One region of the Microbacterium sp. G2-16M genome, then DNA from elsewhere that is predicted to be linked to it. Evidence: predicted binding sites of a transcription regulator. Region 1 holds the regulator's gene; the other holds the start of a gene.

Region 1 (7,815 bases):
CCTCTTTCGTGCGGTGGAATGGCTTCGCAATGCTGATGCATCGCGGTGAAATCGGCCCACTCCACCCGCACGGCGCCTACGCACCGGCTCTCGCACCCGGACAACCGCCTCGCGGCGGCGGAGTGCTCTCGACCCGGTAGCCTGGAACGGCAAGCGCGGGTGGGATGTGATCCTCTTTCATTCCGGAGCAGAACGCTCCGGAGCCCGCCCAAGTTTAGCAGAGAGTACGACGTGAACACGATTCCGGACGAGTTCGAGCGGGATGCCGCGCGCCAGGCCCAGTGGGAAGAGCAGGAGCAGCGCGCCTCAGCGGCGACCCGCGACATCGCCGACGTGCCCGCCGTGGAGATCATCACCACCGCGGCCGTGCACCTGATGAGCGCCGCCGCGGTCAAACTCGGCCTGGCCGACGACCCCGACGCCCAGCTCGATCTGGATGAGGCGCGCAAGCTCATCAACGCCCTGGCGGGGCTCATCACCGCCGGCTCGCCCGAGATCAGCAGCGCCCACGCCGCTCCCCTGCGGGATGGCCTGCGTTCGCTGCAGCTCGCGTTCCGCGAGGCCTCCACCGTGCCCGACCCGATCGGCCAGGGTCCGGGCGAGAAGTGGACCGGACCGGTCTCCTGATCCGCCCGCTCAGCGGGTGAGCTTGACGCTGAGCGAGTCCACCAGGGTGGCGATCCGGTCGTCGGCGGCCCAGCGCTGCGCGAGGCGGGCGAGCACGGCATCCAGCGCCTCGCGGTCGAGTCCGTCGATCAGCCGCAGCCGCACCACGAGCTCCGGGCCGCGCAGTCGGCCGTCCGGGTCGCCGGGGGCCACCTCGAGGTCGATGACGTTCAGCTCGCGGGCCACGCTGGCCTGCAGGGCCGTGAACACGTCGGGGCTGCGATAGCTGGGCTCCCACGGCTGCTGCTGCGCGATGGCCCACACCGCGGGGCGCCGCAGCACGTGCTCGGTGTGCGAGCCGGGGTCGATCACGATCAGATCGGTGTCGTCGTCCACCGCCGCCAGAGCCGTGCGCACGCCCTCGGCCGGCACCGGCCGGGCCGCTGCATCCCACCGCTGCATCGCCCCGACAGAGGAGAACACCGGCAGCACCCGGCGGCCGTCAGGGGCGGCCACGGTCACGATGGACAGCTCCTGCGTCTTGTCGACGGTCAGACCCGTCGGCCCGACCCCCTCGTCGCCCTTCTCGGCGACCAGCGGGATCAGCAGCCGCGCGGTGCGGTAGGCCTCCACGACCGCGACCGGGTCGCCGGCGCCCTCCGCGCAGGCGGTGAGGGCTGCCAGCAGCGCCGGATCGGCCGAGCCGTCGTCGCCGGAGTGCGGATTGGCCTGGAAGCTGCGGCCGGCCCACGGCACGCCGGCCGAGTCGGTCGCGTGCGGGTCGTGGGCGCAGCCGTCAGTCTCTGGCGACATCCAGCGCCTCGGCGAGGGTGAACGCCCCGGAGTACAGCGCCTTGCCGACGATGGCTCCTTCTATGCCCAGCGGGACGAGCGCGCGCAGCGCGATGATGTCGTCCAGGCTCGACACCCCGCCCGAGGCGACCACCGGCTTCGGCGTCCGTTCGGCGATCTGCCGCAGCAGCTCGAGGTTCGGCCCGCGCAGGGTGCCGTCCTTGGTCACGTCGGTGACGACGTAGCGGCTGCATCCGGCGTCCTCGAGGCGGTCCAGGACGGTCCAGAGGTCGCCGCCCTCCCGGGTCCAGCCGCGTGCGGCCAGGGTGGTGCCGCGCACGTCCAGCCCGACCGCGATCGCATCGCCGTACCGGCCGATCACGTCGGCCGCCCACTCCGGGTTCTCCAGCGCGGCGGTGCCGAGGTTGATGCGGGTGGCACCGGATTCGAGCGCGGCGTGCAGCGACGCATCGTCGCGGATGCCGCCGGACAGCTCGACCTGCACGCCCCGGACCTGCTTGATCACCTTGCGCAGCACTCCGGCGTTGCTGCCGCGGCCGAATGCCGCGTCCAGGTCGACGAGATGGATCCAGTCGGCTCCCTGCCGGGCCCACTCCAGCGCGGCCTCGACCGGGTCGCCGTAGTCCGTCTCGCTGCCCGCCTCTCCCTGGGTGAGGCGGACCGCCTTGCCGTCGGCCACGTCGACGGCAGGAAGGAGGGTCAGTTCGGGTGTGGCTGCGAAATCACTGGGCACGAGGTCACACAGTAGCCCGGGGCAGGCCGTCGATCCAATTGGACAGCAGGCGGATGCCGGCGGCTCCGGATTTCTCCGGGTGGAACTGGGTGGCCGACAGCGGCCCGTTCTCGACCGCGGCCAGGAACCGGCCGCTGCCGTAGGTGCACCAGGTCAGGGCCGGGGCGGGGAACGGCGCCTGCGTCTGCAGCGACCATTGCGCGGCGGCGTAGGAGTGGACGAAATAGAAGCGCTCCCGCTCGATCCCCGCGAACAGGCGGCTGCCGGCATCCGGCGCGACGGTGTTCCACCCCATGTGCGGCAGGACCGGGGCATCCAGCTCAGTGACCGCGCCCGGCCACTCGCCCAGGCCCTCGGTGTCCACCCCGCGCTCGACGCCGAGCTCGAACAGCACCTGCATGCCGACGCAGATGCCCAGCACCGGCAGGCCCCCGGCCAGCCGGCGGTCGATCAGCTCGTCGCCGCGGATGGCGCGCAGCGCGGCCATCACCGCGGCGAATGCGCCGACGCCGGGGACGACCAGTCCGTCGGCGTCCCGCGCCAGACCGCGGTCGGCGGTCAGCCGCGCATCCGCGCCGGCGGCCTCGAGCGCCTTGACCGCGGAGTGGACGTTGCCCGAGCCGTAATCCAGGACCGCCACGAGAGGGCGAGCGGTCACAGCGCGCCCTTGGTGCTGGGGATGCCGTCCACCTGCGGGTCGAGCGCCTTGGCCTGGCGGAACGCGCGCGCGAAGGCCTTGAACTCGGCCTCGGCGATGTGGTGCGGATCGCGGCCGGCGAGCACGCGCACGTGCGTGGTCAATCCCGCGTGGAACGAGATCGCCTCGAATGCGTGGCGGACCAGCGAGCCGGTGAAGTGCCCGCCGATCAGGTGCAGCTCGAAGCCGGCCGGCTCGCCGTCGTGCACGAGGTACGGGCGCCCGCTGATGTCCACGACCGCCTGGGCGAGCGCCTCGTCGAGGGGCACGAGCGCATCGCCGTAGCGCGAGATGCCGCTCTTGTCGCCGAGCGCCTCGCGGATGGCCTGGCCGAGCACGATCGAGATATCTTCGACGGTGTGGTGCACGTCGATGTCGGTGTCGCCGGAGGCGCGCACGGTGAGGTCGGTCAGCGAGTGCTTCGCGAACGCCGTCAGCAGGTGGTCGAAGAACGGGACGCTGGTGTCGATGCGGGATGCGCCGGCGCCGTCCAGATCGAGCACGAGCTCGACCGTCGACTCGCTCGTGGTGCGGGTCCGCGAGGCGGTGCGGGAGGCGGCGCTGGTCATGACGCCGAGTCTACCGAGGCCAGCGCATCCAGGAACGCGCTGGTCTCGTCCTCGGTGCCGGCTGTGACGCGCAGGCAGTGCGGCAGCCCGATGTCGCGGATGAGCACGCCGCGCTCGTAGAGGGCCCGCCAGGTCGCACCCGGGTCCTCGACGCCGGAGAAGAGGACGAAATTCGTCCAGGACTCGTACGGGTCATAGCCGAGCGCCGGCAGAGTGGCCGAGATCCGATCGCGCTGGACGACGATGTCGTCGACCGTGGCCAGCATGGTCTCGGCGTGGCGCAGGGCGGCGGATGCTGCGGCCTGGGTGAGCGCGCTCAGGTGATACGGAAGCCGGACCAGACGCAGGGCGTCGATCACGGCGGCGTCGGCGGCGAGGTAGCCGACACGCGCACCCGCGAACGCGAACGCCTTGCTCATCGTGCGCGAGACCGCCATCCGCGGTCGATCGGCCACCATCGTCAGCGCCGAGCGCTCCTCGCGCGGCGCGAACTCCCAATACGCCTCGTCGACGATCACCATGCCCGTGGTCGCCTCGTACACGGCTTCGATCACATCCAGCGGCAGCGGCGTGCCGGTCGGGTTGTTCGGTGCGCACAGCATCACCACGTCGGGCTGCGCCTGCGCCACCTGCGCCGCGGCCGATGCGGCGTCGATGGTGAAGTCGTGACCGCGCTCGCCCGCCACCCACTGCCCGCCGGTGGCACGGGTCAGCAGCGGGTACATCGAGTACGTCGGGGCGAACCCGAACACCGTCCGGCCCGGTCCGGCGAACGCCTGCAGCAGGTGCTGCAGGACCTCGTTCGACCCGTTGGCCGCCCAGATCTGATCCCGCGTCAGCCCGTGACCCAGGTACTCGGCGAACTGCTCGCGCAGCACCGTGAACTCGCGATCCGGGTACCGGTTGACGTCCCGCAGCGCGAGGGCGACGGCATCCAGGATGTCGTCGGACACCTCTTTCGGAACCGGATGCGTGTTCTCGTTGACGTTCAGGGCGACCGGCAGAGGCGCCTGCGGGGCGCCGTACGGTGTCAGTCCGCGCAGATCGTCGCGTATCGGCAGGTCTTCCAGACGGGGGCTCACGCGTCCCATCGTAGAGCGCGCGCCGCGGGCGCCCGGCGGGTCACTTCGCCGGCGCGTACTCGGTCGGGATCGACAGTCGATCGCCCGGCGCGACCGTGACGCCGTCCAGCGCGTTCAGGCGCACGATCCCGTCGACGACGTCCCGGGGGTCGGCCTGCGGCGCCACCGTCTGCGCGATCGACCACAGCGTGTCGCCGGCGCTGACGGTCACGATCGCGAACGACCCCGCCGCGGCCCCGGTGTCGCGCGAGGCGAGCGCCGATCCGCCGCTGAGCGCCGCCATGCCGATCGCCGCGGCGACCGGCAGCGCCACCAGGGCGGCCAGCACACGGCGACCGCGTGCGGTGAGTCGCAGGCGGGTGGCCGCGTGGGCCGTGCTGTGCGGCGTGATCCCTGCCGTGCTGGCGATGCCGATGGTGCTCATGCGTTCCTCCGAGTGATGGGGAGAGGTTCGGCGCCGACCCTCGGCCGGGAGGACCGGTGCCGAACTTCTCTTCCGAATCTAGTTTCGATGTTGTAAACTGTCAAGCGGACTCTTCCCCGAATCGACTCGAAGGGCGACACGCGACGGCGTTGCCCTCGATCCGGTTCGGGAACGGATACCGTTTCGATGAGGCCACCCCATCACCGACCTCCGACATTCGAAGACGCTGCCTCGGCGGCAAGAACGGGAGCTGACATGACCGATGCATCGCACGACGCGGGTCCCAAGCCGCGCCGACAGACGCGCCGACGCAAGAGCCTGAGCGAGAAGCAGATGGCGATCCTCGAGGTCATCCAGCGCTCGATCGCCCGCTACGGGTATCCGCCGAGCATGCGCGAGATCGGCGACGCGGTCGGCCTGAAGTCGCTGTCCAGCGTGACCCACCAGCTGAACCAGCTCGAGCTGAGCGGCTACCTGCGACGCGACGCCGGCAAGACGCGCGCCATGGAGGTGCTGATCGACCTGCCCGGTTCGGGCACCGAGAATCCCGCCGACACCGCCCCGGCGGTCGGCGACGCCGCCCTCGTCCCGCTGGTCGGGCACATCGCGGCGGGGGTGCCGATCACCGCCGAGCAGCAGGTGGAGGAGATCTTCCCCCTCCCCCGCCAGCTCGTGGGCAAGGGCGACCTGTTCATGCTCAAGGTGCAGGGCGAGTCGATGATCGACGCCGCCATCTGCGACCGCGACTGGGTGGTCGTGCGGTCGCAGGCGACGGCCGAGAACGGCGACATCGTCGCGGCGATGCTGGACGGCGAGGCGACGGTGAAGACGTTCCGGCAGCGCGACGGTCACACCTGGCTGCTCCCCCGCAACTCGGCGTTCGAGCCGATCCTGGGCGACGACGCCGTCGTGCTGGGCAAGGTCGTCGCCGTCCTGCGCGCGGTCTGATCCGCAGACGCGGTTCCGGGCCGGGCGCGATCGCCCCGACCCGGAACCGCGTCGTCACGGCATCAGGCCGGCACGCCGACCTCCAGCCCGAGGCGCACCCGTCGGGTGGCCTCGACCAGGTTGTGCAGCGATGCGACCGTCTCCGGGTAGGCACGCGTCTTCAGGCCGCAGTCCGGGTTCACCCAGATCTGCCGCAGCCCGAGCTCGGCGGCCGCTCGCTCCAGCAGCCGGGTGATCTCCCTCACGCGGGGCACCCGCGGCGAGTGGATGTCGTACACACCGGGTCCCACGCCCCGCTCGAAGCCGGCGGCGGCGATGTCGCCGACGACCTCCCCACCGCTGCGGGCCGCCTCGATCGAGGTGACGTCGGCATCCAGCGCGGCGATCGCGTCGATCACCTCGGTGAACTCCGAATAGCACAGGTGAGTGTGCACCTGCGTGGCCGGGACGACGCCCGCGGTGGCCAGACGGAACGCGTTGACCGACCAGTCCAGGTAGGCCTGCTGGCCGACCCTCTTCAGCGGCAGCAGCTCGCGCAGCGCGGGCTCGTCGACCTGGACGATCCGCAGTCCCGCCGCCTCGAGCTCGGCGATCTCGTCCCGCAGCGCGAGCGCGACCTGGTTCGCGGTCTCACCCAGCGGCTGGTCGTCGCGGACGAACGACCAGGCCAGGATCGTCACCGGGCCGGTGAGCATGCCCTTGACCGGCTTGTCCGTCAGCGCCTGCGCGAACGCCGACCACGGCACGGTGATGGGCGCCGGGCGGGACACGTCGCCCCAGAGGATCGAGGGTCGCGTGGCGCGCGTGCCGTAGGACTGCACCCATCCGTTGCGGGTCACGGCGAATCCGTCGAGGTTCTCGGCGAAGTACTGCACCATGTCGCTGCGCTCGGGTTCGCCGTGCACCAGCACGTCCAGCCCCAGCTCCTCCTGCAGCCCGATCACGGTGGTGATCTCCAGCCGCAGCAGCTGCTCGTACTCGGCGGTGGAGATCTCCCCCTTCGCATGCGCGGCGCGCGTGCGGCGCAGCTCGTCGGTCTGCGGGAACGAGCCGATCGTCGTGGTCGGCAGCGGCGGCAGGTCCAGTGCGGCATCCTGCGCCGCCTCGCGGGCCCCGTGATCGCCGCGGACGAAGGCGTCGGCGCTCAGCGCAGCCGCGCGCACCCGCACCGCCCCGTCGCGGACCCCGGGTGCGCTGCGCCGGTCGGCGAGGGCGGCGGATGCGGCATCCAGCGCCTCGTCGATGGCCGCGCGTCCGCGCTCCAGTCCGGTCGCCAGCGTGGCGACCTGCCGCACCTTCTGGTCGGCGAACGCGAGCCAGGACGCGAGCCGCGGGGCGAGATCGGCCTCGTCCGCGACGTCGTGCGGCACGTGCTGAAGCGAGGTGGATGTCCCGGCCGTGACGTGTCCGGCGCCGAGGCGCCGCAGCCGCTCCAGCGTGTCCCATGCGGCGGCCAGATCGCCGCGCCAGACGTTGCGACCGTCGATCACCCCGCCCACGAGGGTCTTCTCGCCCAGGCCGACCGCGGGCTCCGGCACGTCACCGCGCACCAGGTCGAGCGCGATGGCCTCGATCGGCGCGGCGGCCAACGCGCGCCATGCCTCGGCGCTCGGCTGCGCATAGCCGGCGGCCACCAGCAGCGACGGTCGATCGCCGCCGCCGCCCAGCACGTCGTAGGCGCGCCGGGCAGCCGCCGCCAGGCGCGACGCGTCCACCGGGAGGCTCTCGCTGACCAGTGCCGGCTCGTCCAGCTGCACCCATTCGGCACCCGCGGCCCTCAGTGCGGCGAGCAGGTCGACGTACACCGGGAGCAGGTCTTCGAGCCGGTCCAGCGGGGTGAAGCCGGCGGGCGTAGGGGCCGCCGGCGCCTTCGACAGCGCCAGCAGGGTGACCGGGCCGACGACGACCGGACGGACCGTGATGCCGTCCGCACGCGCCTCGGC
Region 2 (7,815 bases), 1.0 Mb from region 1:
GACGCGTCCGGTGGGTGCGGTCCATTCCAGGATCCCGCCGGGCAGCTGCACGACGACCCAGTCGGTCTCGTGTTTGAGGGTGTGGTGCCGTTTGCACAGGTGTGCCAGGTTGCACAGACACGTCTGCCCACCGTCGGCGTACGCGACAGTGTGGTCGATGTCGCATTTGTGGGCGGGGCGGCGGCAGCCGGGGAACCGGCAGTGCTCATCCCGCACCCGCAACAACAGCCGCTGTCGCTTCGAGGGCCGGTACCGGTCCACACGGGTTGAGACCCCGGTGCACGGGTCGGTGAACACCCGGGTCCACGCCCGCGCCGCCCCGGCCAGGTCCCGGGCGGTGTCATCATCGATCGCCCCGAACCCGACCACCTCACCCCCGCCGACGGTCTGACCGGTCAGGGTGCGGGCCGGGATGGTGACCTGCACGGTCCCGGTGATCGCCCCGAGCTGGTTCCGGGCCTGGTCGGTGGCACCGTGCCCGTCCGGGACGTTGGTCAGCAGCAGGTCACTGAACACGTCCGCCATGATCTGCGACCGAGTCCGCTCATCGAACACGACCTCCCCAGAACCCGGCCTCTCCAGACTCGGCCTCCTCAGACGGGGCATCATCGCTGCCGCCGTCCGCGACACCGTCCGGCTCCGTGTCCGCGTCCGCGTCGGCGTTGGCACGGTCGCTGTTCGGGTCTGCATCCGCGTTCGCGTCGGCGTCGGTACGGTCGCCGTTAGGGTCTGCCCCGGCGTTCGCATCGGCGGTGGCAGCCGCGGCTTCGGCTTGGGCTTCGGCTTCGGCTTGGGCTTGGGCGCGGTCGGCGGCGTTCTGTTCGTACAGCTGATCGGCCATCTCCTGCAGCCGGTTCACGATCCCGACACCTTGGGTGGTGGGCAGGTCCGCGGTGATCCGGGCAAGCCCCGGCTCCAACTCCCGCACCGTCACTCTCCGGCGTTTCACGGCGTCCCGCACCCGCTGCTGGGTGCCTTCCGGATCCAGCCGGGACACCAGCCCGGACAACGCCGGCCGCAACTGTGCCGGGGTCATCTCCCCCGCCATATCCACCGCGACCGCCTCGTACTGACGGCGCACCTGATCGTCCTCGATCACCGCACCGGTCTCCGCGATCAACGTCGCGTGCTCCGGCCAGATCCGGCCGTCGCTGGCCTCGCACAGCGTCTGGTAGAACCGGTGGGTCAGGCTCCACGCCTGCGACACCTTCCGCGCCACCTGCCACTCACTGAGCCGCAACGCGGCCGCGACCTCGGCATACACCTCCCGCATCCCCAACTGCGACGAGGCGGTGACCGCCCCGTTCCCGTCCCGGGCGGCGCGTTCCCGTTCCCGCTCTTCGACCACCCCGGCGACCCGCTCGAAGAAGAACATCTCCGCCGCGAACGCGGATGCAGCCCGCTCCCGCGACCCGGCCAGATGATCGATGATCTCGTCCAACTCCGACAGCACCGCAGACCGGCCCGCAGACGATGATGACATCAGCGAAACCTCCGGTCTGCTCCTCGGGTGAACTACCCCCAGTGTATCGAACGCAGCTTCGCCATGTCAATGGTCGGTTCATGATTATCCTGCCGAACCCGTCACCCTCGACATCCCTCGTCCTTGCCCTGAAATGTGACCCAGATACGAACACAGCAGCGGCTCACCGCAGCCCCACCGCGCCGACGTCAGAGCTCACGCAGCCGCGGCAGCACGTCGGCGGCGAGCGTCTCCACCGAAGCGAGCTGACGGTCAGGCCGTACGCCGAACACCACCAGGTCGATGCCGAGAGCGGCGAAGCGCTCCATGGTGGGCCAGAACTCCGGGCTCGACGGGTCGAGTCGGCTGCCCATCACCTGCTTCTCGATCGCGTCGTAGTCGGTACCGACCGCGTCGCAGTGCCGCCGCAGCACGTCCAGCAGGTGCGCGGTCTCATCGGGGTCGCCGGTCATCAGATTGACGATCTGCCCGTACTGGGCGGCGATGCGCAGGGTCTTGCGCTCGCCCTTGCCGCCGATCATCAGGGGCGGATGCGGCTGCTGCACCGGCGCCGGACTGTTGAGCGTCTCAGCCAGCGCGTAGTGCTTCCCCTCGAACGGACCGGTCTGATCGCCCCACATCTGCAGCGCGATCCGGATCGCCTCCTCCAGCCGCTCGAAACGCTCGGCGATCGCCGGATACGGCACACCCAGCGCATGGTGCTCGCGCTCGTACCAGGCCGCGCCGATGCCGAGCGCCGCCCGGCCGCCGCTGAGCACATCGAGCGTGGTGACCGTCTTGGCCAGCAGGCCCGGGTGCCGATACGTCACGCCGACGACGAGCGGGGCCAGCCGCATCCGCTGCGTCTGCCCGGCGACGAACGCCAGCGTCGAGAACGCCTCGAGCATCGGCTCGGCGGGGTCGCCGGCAGCCTCCATCTGGAACCAGTGGTCCATGACGGTGAACTGTTCGAAGCCGCCGAATTCGGCGGCGCGGGCGGTGTCGGCGAGCACCGTGGGGATGGATGCCGACGCCTGCGGCATCGTGTAGTTCCAGAAGTGGATTCCTGCATGCATGTCGTCAGGCTATGCCCGGGTACGACCGGTGTCACTGACAGTCCGCTGCGCGCTCCACGCATCCGCGCATCCGGGTGCGGACCTCCCCCTGCTCCGTCGCTGTCTCATTCAGGCGGCGCCGGCGCACGGCGACCAGCAGGACGAGCCCGGCGCCGAGTGCCACCGCCAGCGCACCCAGCGTGGCAGCCCCCACCGCGTTCAGAGCCGAGCCGGTGATGGCCAGGATGCCCGACGTGGCGGGGTCTGCACCGGCCGAGCTCCCGTCAGCGGCCGAGCTCCCGGACGACCCTGCCGGCGCGGCCACGACGGTCAGCGGCGCAGTCTGCTCGAGCTGCGTGCCGTCGGGCAGGGTGGCCACGGCCTGCATCTCGTGTGCCCCGGCGACCGTCCCCGCCGGCACCGTGAACGGGCGCGCGAACGTGCCGTCCGAACCCGTCCTCGCGACCCCCGCGGCGACCGGGTCGGAGTGGAACGTGAACGCCACCGTCGTGCCCGGAGGCAGCACGCCGCCGCTCATGTCCACGCCATCCCCGTCGAAGACCGTGGACGGGGCGACGAACAGGCGGAACGAGGTCGGGTCCAGGATCGTGAGCGTCGCGGGGTCGGCGAGCCCCACGAACACGTAGTTCGCGGCATCCCCGCCGTTGCAGGTGATCGGGTAGACGCCGGGCCGTGACAGCGGTGTGATCGGGGTGAGTGCGGCATCGAACACGGCGCACGTCGATGCTGTCGTGACGACCGTGGCGTCGTCGCCGGCGACGAAGCCGTCGTAGCCGATCGTCAGCGGCGGCATGGGAGAGTTGAACGCCATCGTCACGTCCGCCGGATGCACGGTCAGCGGCGCGGGCATCACCGTGAGGTGCCCGACCGCGTAGGTGATCGTGTAGTTGTCGGATGTCGCGCCGCTGCACGTGCTCTCGTAGTCGCCGATCGCATCGCCGGCCGCATACGCCGTCGTCTCGCAGGTCGGCGATGTCGACAGGTCGGCGGCGTCGTCCGAGTTGACGAACCCCGTGTAGACGGGGTCGACCGACGGGGCGGCGTCACCATAGGTGGCCTGCGTGCCCGACGCCGTCACCGTCAGGGGTGCGGGCGTCACCTGCAGAAGTCCGCCCACGTAGGTGTAGGCGTAGTTCCCGTCGGCATCCGTCGCGGGGCCCGTGCATGAATCGGTGTCCATGCGGTAGAACGCCACGCCCAGACCAGTCATCGACTGGCCGTCGACCGTCGTGCACGACAGGGCGGCGTCACTCGGAAATGCGGCGCGGTCAGACGGGTCGCTCGACGACACCTTGGCGGAGAAGACCGGCGTGCCTCCATATGTCTGGGTCGCACTGATCGTCACCGACAGCGACTTCGCTGCCACGGTGAAGTTCGCCGAGTTGTAGTGGAGCGTGTAGTCGTTCGCGGAGCCGCCTGTGCAGTTCGCCGTGTAGGAGCCGATCGGCATTCCCGCCGCGTAGTCGGACGAGCAGGTGGGGGCCGGGTCCAGCACCGAGGCATCCTCGCCGTTCACGAACCCGCTGTAGCTGGGGGTGACGTTCGCGTCCGAGCCGTACACCGCATCTGTGATGCTCGGGGTGACGGACAGGGGTGCGGTCGTGACGGTGAAGGTGCCGCTCGTGTAATTGGGGCTGTAGTTGCCGGTCGTGTCACTGGCAGGTCCGTTGCAGGAGTTCGGATCGATGCGATAGCCGCCGAGCAGGTAGTGCAGGCCGGTCAGCGTGTCGCCGTCGGTGTCCTTCGCGCAGGTGAGACCGTCAGAGAGGTCGAAGGAGAGCCCCGTGTACGCGGGGTACAGATGGAACTCCGGAGCCTCGCCGTAGCGCATGGTGCCGCCGATGCCGACATCGACCGACTGCGGATCGACGGTGACGTGGCCGGTACCGCTGACGATGACATAGTTGCGCGCGGCCGCGCCCGTGCATGAGGTCGCAGAGGTCCCGACATCCGATGCCCTGGTGTAGTCGGTGCTGCACGAGGTCGGCGCGGTCAGATCGCCGGCATCGATCAGGTCGGCGGCCGTCTCGTCGTTGACGAAGCCGCTGTAGACCGGGGTGATCGTCGGCACGGCGTCCTGGTAGGTGACCGTCGCGTCCGAGCCCGAGACCGTCAGGGATGCCTTGCCCTGAGTGAAGCCGCCGTCGGTGAACGTGAGCTGGTAATGGGTCGCTCCCGTGCCGTCCAACGACCCGCTGCAGGTCGACGGATCGATCGCGTAGTCGTCGGCATCCAGCGAGCTGCTCCACGTGACGCCGTCCAGATCGCACGAGACGGTTCCCTGGCTCAGGCCGTCGGGGATGTCGCTGGACCGGATGCGGAAGACCGGGGCCTGATCGCCATACGTCGCGGAACCCGACACCTGCACGTGCAGGTCCACGGACTGGGAGGATGCCTGCACCGCGCCGATGTCACAGCCCGAGGTGGGCTTTTCCTGCCCGGCCTGATCGAGACCGGCGTCGCCGTCGGCAGCGCCGTCGGTGCATTCGCTGCCGTTGCCGAGGGCGGCCGCATGCGGCGTGTAGCCATAGGCCTCCCACCCTCCCGGCAGGGTGTATGTGGTCAGCAGGGTGTCGTACTCGGCCGGCACGACGGCCGGGTCAGCGGCATCCGCCGTCAGGTGCGTGTCGCCGCTGCCACCGGTCATACACGCCGCGGAAGCGTTCGCAGATGCGGCGTAGATGACGTTGTGCCCGCCGGAGGACACCGTCATCGACCGAACGCCGTAGCCCGGATCGGCGTTTTCGGTGCCCGGGTCGCCGCCGGTCTGATCCACGACCGTGCGGCAGTCGGCGGGCAGGTGCCGCGCCCCGTCCGTGGTCTTGAGATAGTTCGGACCGACGATGCTGCTGCTCACCGACACCGACCGGGTCGGCACCCAGCCCAGCGGCGTCCAGGGCTTGCTGTGCCAGTTCGGGCTGTCCGGACCCCGAGCCAGGATGAAGGTGTCGGAATCCCACGCCTGCATGATGCCGGCGTTCAGCTGCCAGGCATCGTCGAACTCGTCGGCGTCCAGCTTCAAAGTCGTGGTGTTGTCGGTGATGGTGGATGCCACGACCGACATCGCGCCGTCACCGGCGACCGCCGAGCCGACGCCGTGGTCACGCCACATCGCATCGCAGACCTGCATGTTGTGCGTGGTGGACTGTCCGGATTCCTTGTACTTCTCGCAATCGGTGTACCGGTTCGGGTTGCTGGCACCCCCACCCGGCTCGGCGGCCGTCTTGGCGACGGTCGACTCGGCGAGCGTGAAGCTGCCCAGGGCATTGCCCGTGGTCGCATCGTCGGAGTATCCGTCGAAGAACACCGCCGCGCCCAATGCGTCGCCCGCGATGCCAGGTGCCCCCGTGTGCCCATCGTCGCCCGCCGTCCCGGCGGCACCGCCTGCGGCGCTCGTGCCGCCGGCGCCGACCCCGGCACAGGCGATGTCCTCGCCGCCACTCACGTCGCCGGCGGCGCCCGCCGCGCCACGGGATCCGGCGTCGCCTGCGTGCGCCGTGTTCTGGACGATCGAGGTGCGCTCGATGCGCACGTCGCCGAACCGCGCATAGACGGCCGCCCCGAACGCGCGGCCACCGAGGCTGCCGGCGCCGCCGTCGCCGCCCCAGCCGGAATCGCCGCCGTCGGTGCCGGAGTGGGCGCCCCCGAGGGAGGTGCAGTACGCATCGGTCCCCGGGGCACCGTCGCCGCCATCGCCGGCGTCACCACCGGCACCGCCGTCACCGCCGGTCACCGTGTTGTCGGAGAACACCGAGTCGGAGATCGTGACGGTCGACCGAATCGCGTACAACCCGGCGCCGAAGGCCGACCCACCGCCGGCGCCCTCTCCGCCCCAACCGCCCCAGCGGCCGGAGTCGGTGACGGTCCCGGCCGTCCCATCGCGCCCGATGCCGCCATCACCACCCGCGCCGCCGACGGCAGTGCTGCCGGTGACGACGACGCGGGTCAGCGTCAGGGTTGAACCGTCGACCGAGATGGCCCCGCCGTACACCGAGGCGCCGTCCGCCCCGTTCTTCCCCGAGCATCCCGAGGGGTGACCGCCGTCGACGGAGCAGAGCAGATCCGGGTCGCCGTCCGCCCCGTCCGTGCCGGACGCGCCGGTCACCTTGCCACCCTTCAGCACCGCATCGGTGATCGTGAGGTCGCCGGGGTTGTTCACCGCACCACCATCAGTGACCGTGAACAGACGGAAGGGACCCGCACTCTGGGCACGCGCGATCGTGTGACCGTGGCCCTGGATCACGACGGGAGCGCCGAAGAGTTCAGGGAGCGGGCTCGTCAGGGTGACATCGTCGGTGAGACTCATGATCACCGGCGTGGCCTGGTTTCCCGCGCCGTGTTGGGCGCCGCACGAGACCGCCTGAGAACCGCCGTAGTAGCGGCTCAGAGCGACCGCGACCGCCATTCCCCGCGACAGCGTGCAGTCGCCGTCGATCGTGAAGTGGATCTCGTCCGCCGCCCGCGCCGGCGCGGCGGGGGCCACCAATGCGAGGCCGGCAGCGGCCGTGAGCGCGGCCGTGCCGACGATCAATGCGCGGTGCAGCATCCGACGGATGCCGCGGACAGACGATCTCGGACGCGTGCGCACGTATGCTCCCCAGCTCGGTGACAGACGGCTCACACGGTACGCACCGCCGGCCTTCGGCACCTCAGTAGTCCGGTACTGGTTTCCTCCGACCCGATAACAGCCCCGTAACGGCCCGGTGCACCCGAAGGCGGCTCACAGCGCATCGTCCTACGCTCGGTTGTCGTGAGACTTCCCCTGCCCGGTCGCCTGAACCGCTACGTCGCGCGCGCCGGCCGGGCGGTGCAGTCCGAGCGGATCGCGTACAGCCGATCCAAGCCGATCCAGCACGACGTCGTCCTGTACGAGTCGTTCGCCGGCAACGGAGTGCTCTGCAACCCCGAGGCGATCTTCCGCTACCTGCTGAACCGACCCGAGTTCGACCATCTGTGGCACGTCTGGTCGATCGCCGACGAGGCCGCGATCGCCCGGTTCGAAGCGGAGTTCGGTGCGCATCCCCGTGTCTCGTTCGTCCACCGGGGCAGCTTCGAGTACTGGCGGGTGCTGTCCACGGCCGGCTACCTGGTCAACAACGCGACCTTCCCGCCGGCGTTCGGCAAGCGCCCCGGCCAGGTGTATCTGAACACCTGGCACGGCACCCCGCTGAAGCTCATGGGCTTCGATATGCCGGACGGCGCCATCGAATCGGCGAACACGCTGCGCAACCTGCTCGCCGCCGACTATCTGCTCGCGGCGAATGCGTTCATGGCCGA

What was found. Region 1 encodes LexA, which represses DNA repair genes until DNA is damaged. Its sites were predicted from a motif close to TCGAACANNTGTTCGA; they were not measured.
Region 2: the regulator LexA is predicted to act here: its motif matches at 1,530-1,545, upstream of AC0L6F_RS11735 (DUF222 domain-containing protein).

What each region holds. Positions count from the first base shown of each region.
Region 1 is NZ_CM147897.1:3,481,230-3,489,044, reverse strand. It holds gene infC (translation initiation factor IF-3) at 1-31, opposite strand, end outside; gene AC0L6F_RS16445 (DUF1844 domain-containing protein) at 232-627, shown strand; gene AC0L6F_RS16440 (SseB family protein) at 637-1,419, opposite strand; gene priA (bifunctional 1-(5-phosphoribosyl)-5-((5-phosphoribosylamino)methylideneamino)imidazole-4-carboxamide isomerase/phosphoribosylanthranilate isomerase PriA) at 1,403-2,152, opposite strand; gene hisH (imidazole glycerol phosphate synthase subunit HisH) at 2,157-2,810, opposite strand; gene hisB (imidazoleglycerol-phosphate dehydratase HisB) at 2,807-3,418, opposite strand; gene AC0L6F_RS16420 (histidinol-phosphate transaminase) at 3,415-4,509, opposite strand; gene AC0L6F_RS16415 (LysM peptidoglycan-binding domain-containing protein) at 4,541-4,924, opposite strand; gene lexA (transcriptional repressor LexA) at 5,180-5,872, shown strand; gene metE (5-methyltetrahydropteroyltriglutamate--homocysteine S-methyltransferase) at 5,935-7,815, opposite strand, start outside.
Region 2 is NZ_CM147897.1:2,461,051-2,468,865, reverse strand. It holds gene AC0L6F_RS11740 (HNH endonuclease signature motif containing protein) at 1-606, opposite strand, end outside; gene AC0L6F_RS11735 (DUF222 domain-containing protein) at 545-1,441, opposite strand; gene AC0L6F_RS11730 (LLM class F420-dependent oxidoreductase) at 1,672-2,538, opposite strand; gene AC0L6F_RS11725 (MBG domain-containing protein) at 2,570-7,084, opposite strand; gene AC0L6F_RS11720 (CDP-glycerol glycerophosphotransferase family protein) at 7,289-7,815, shown strand, end outside.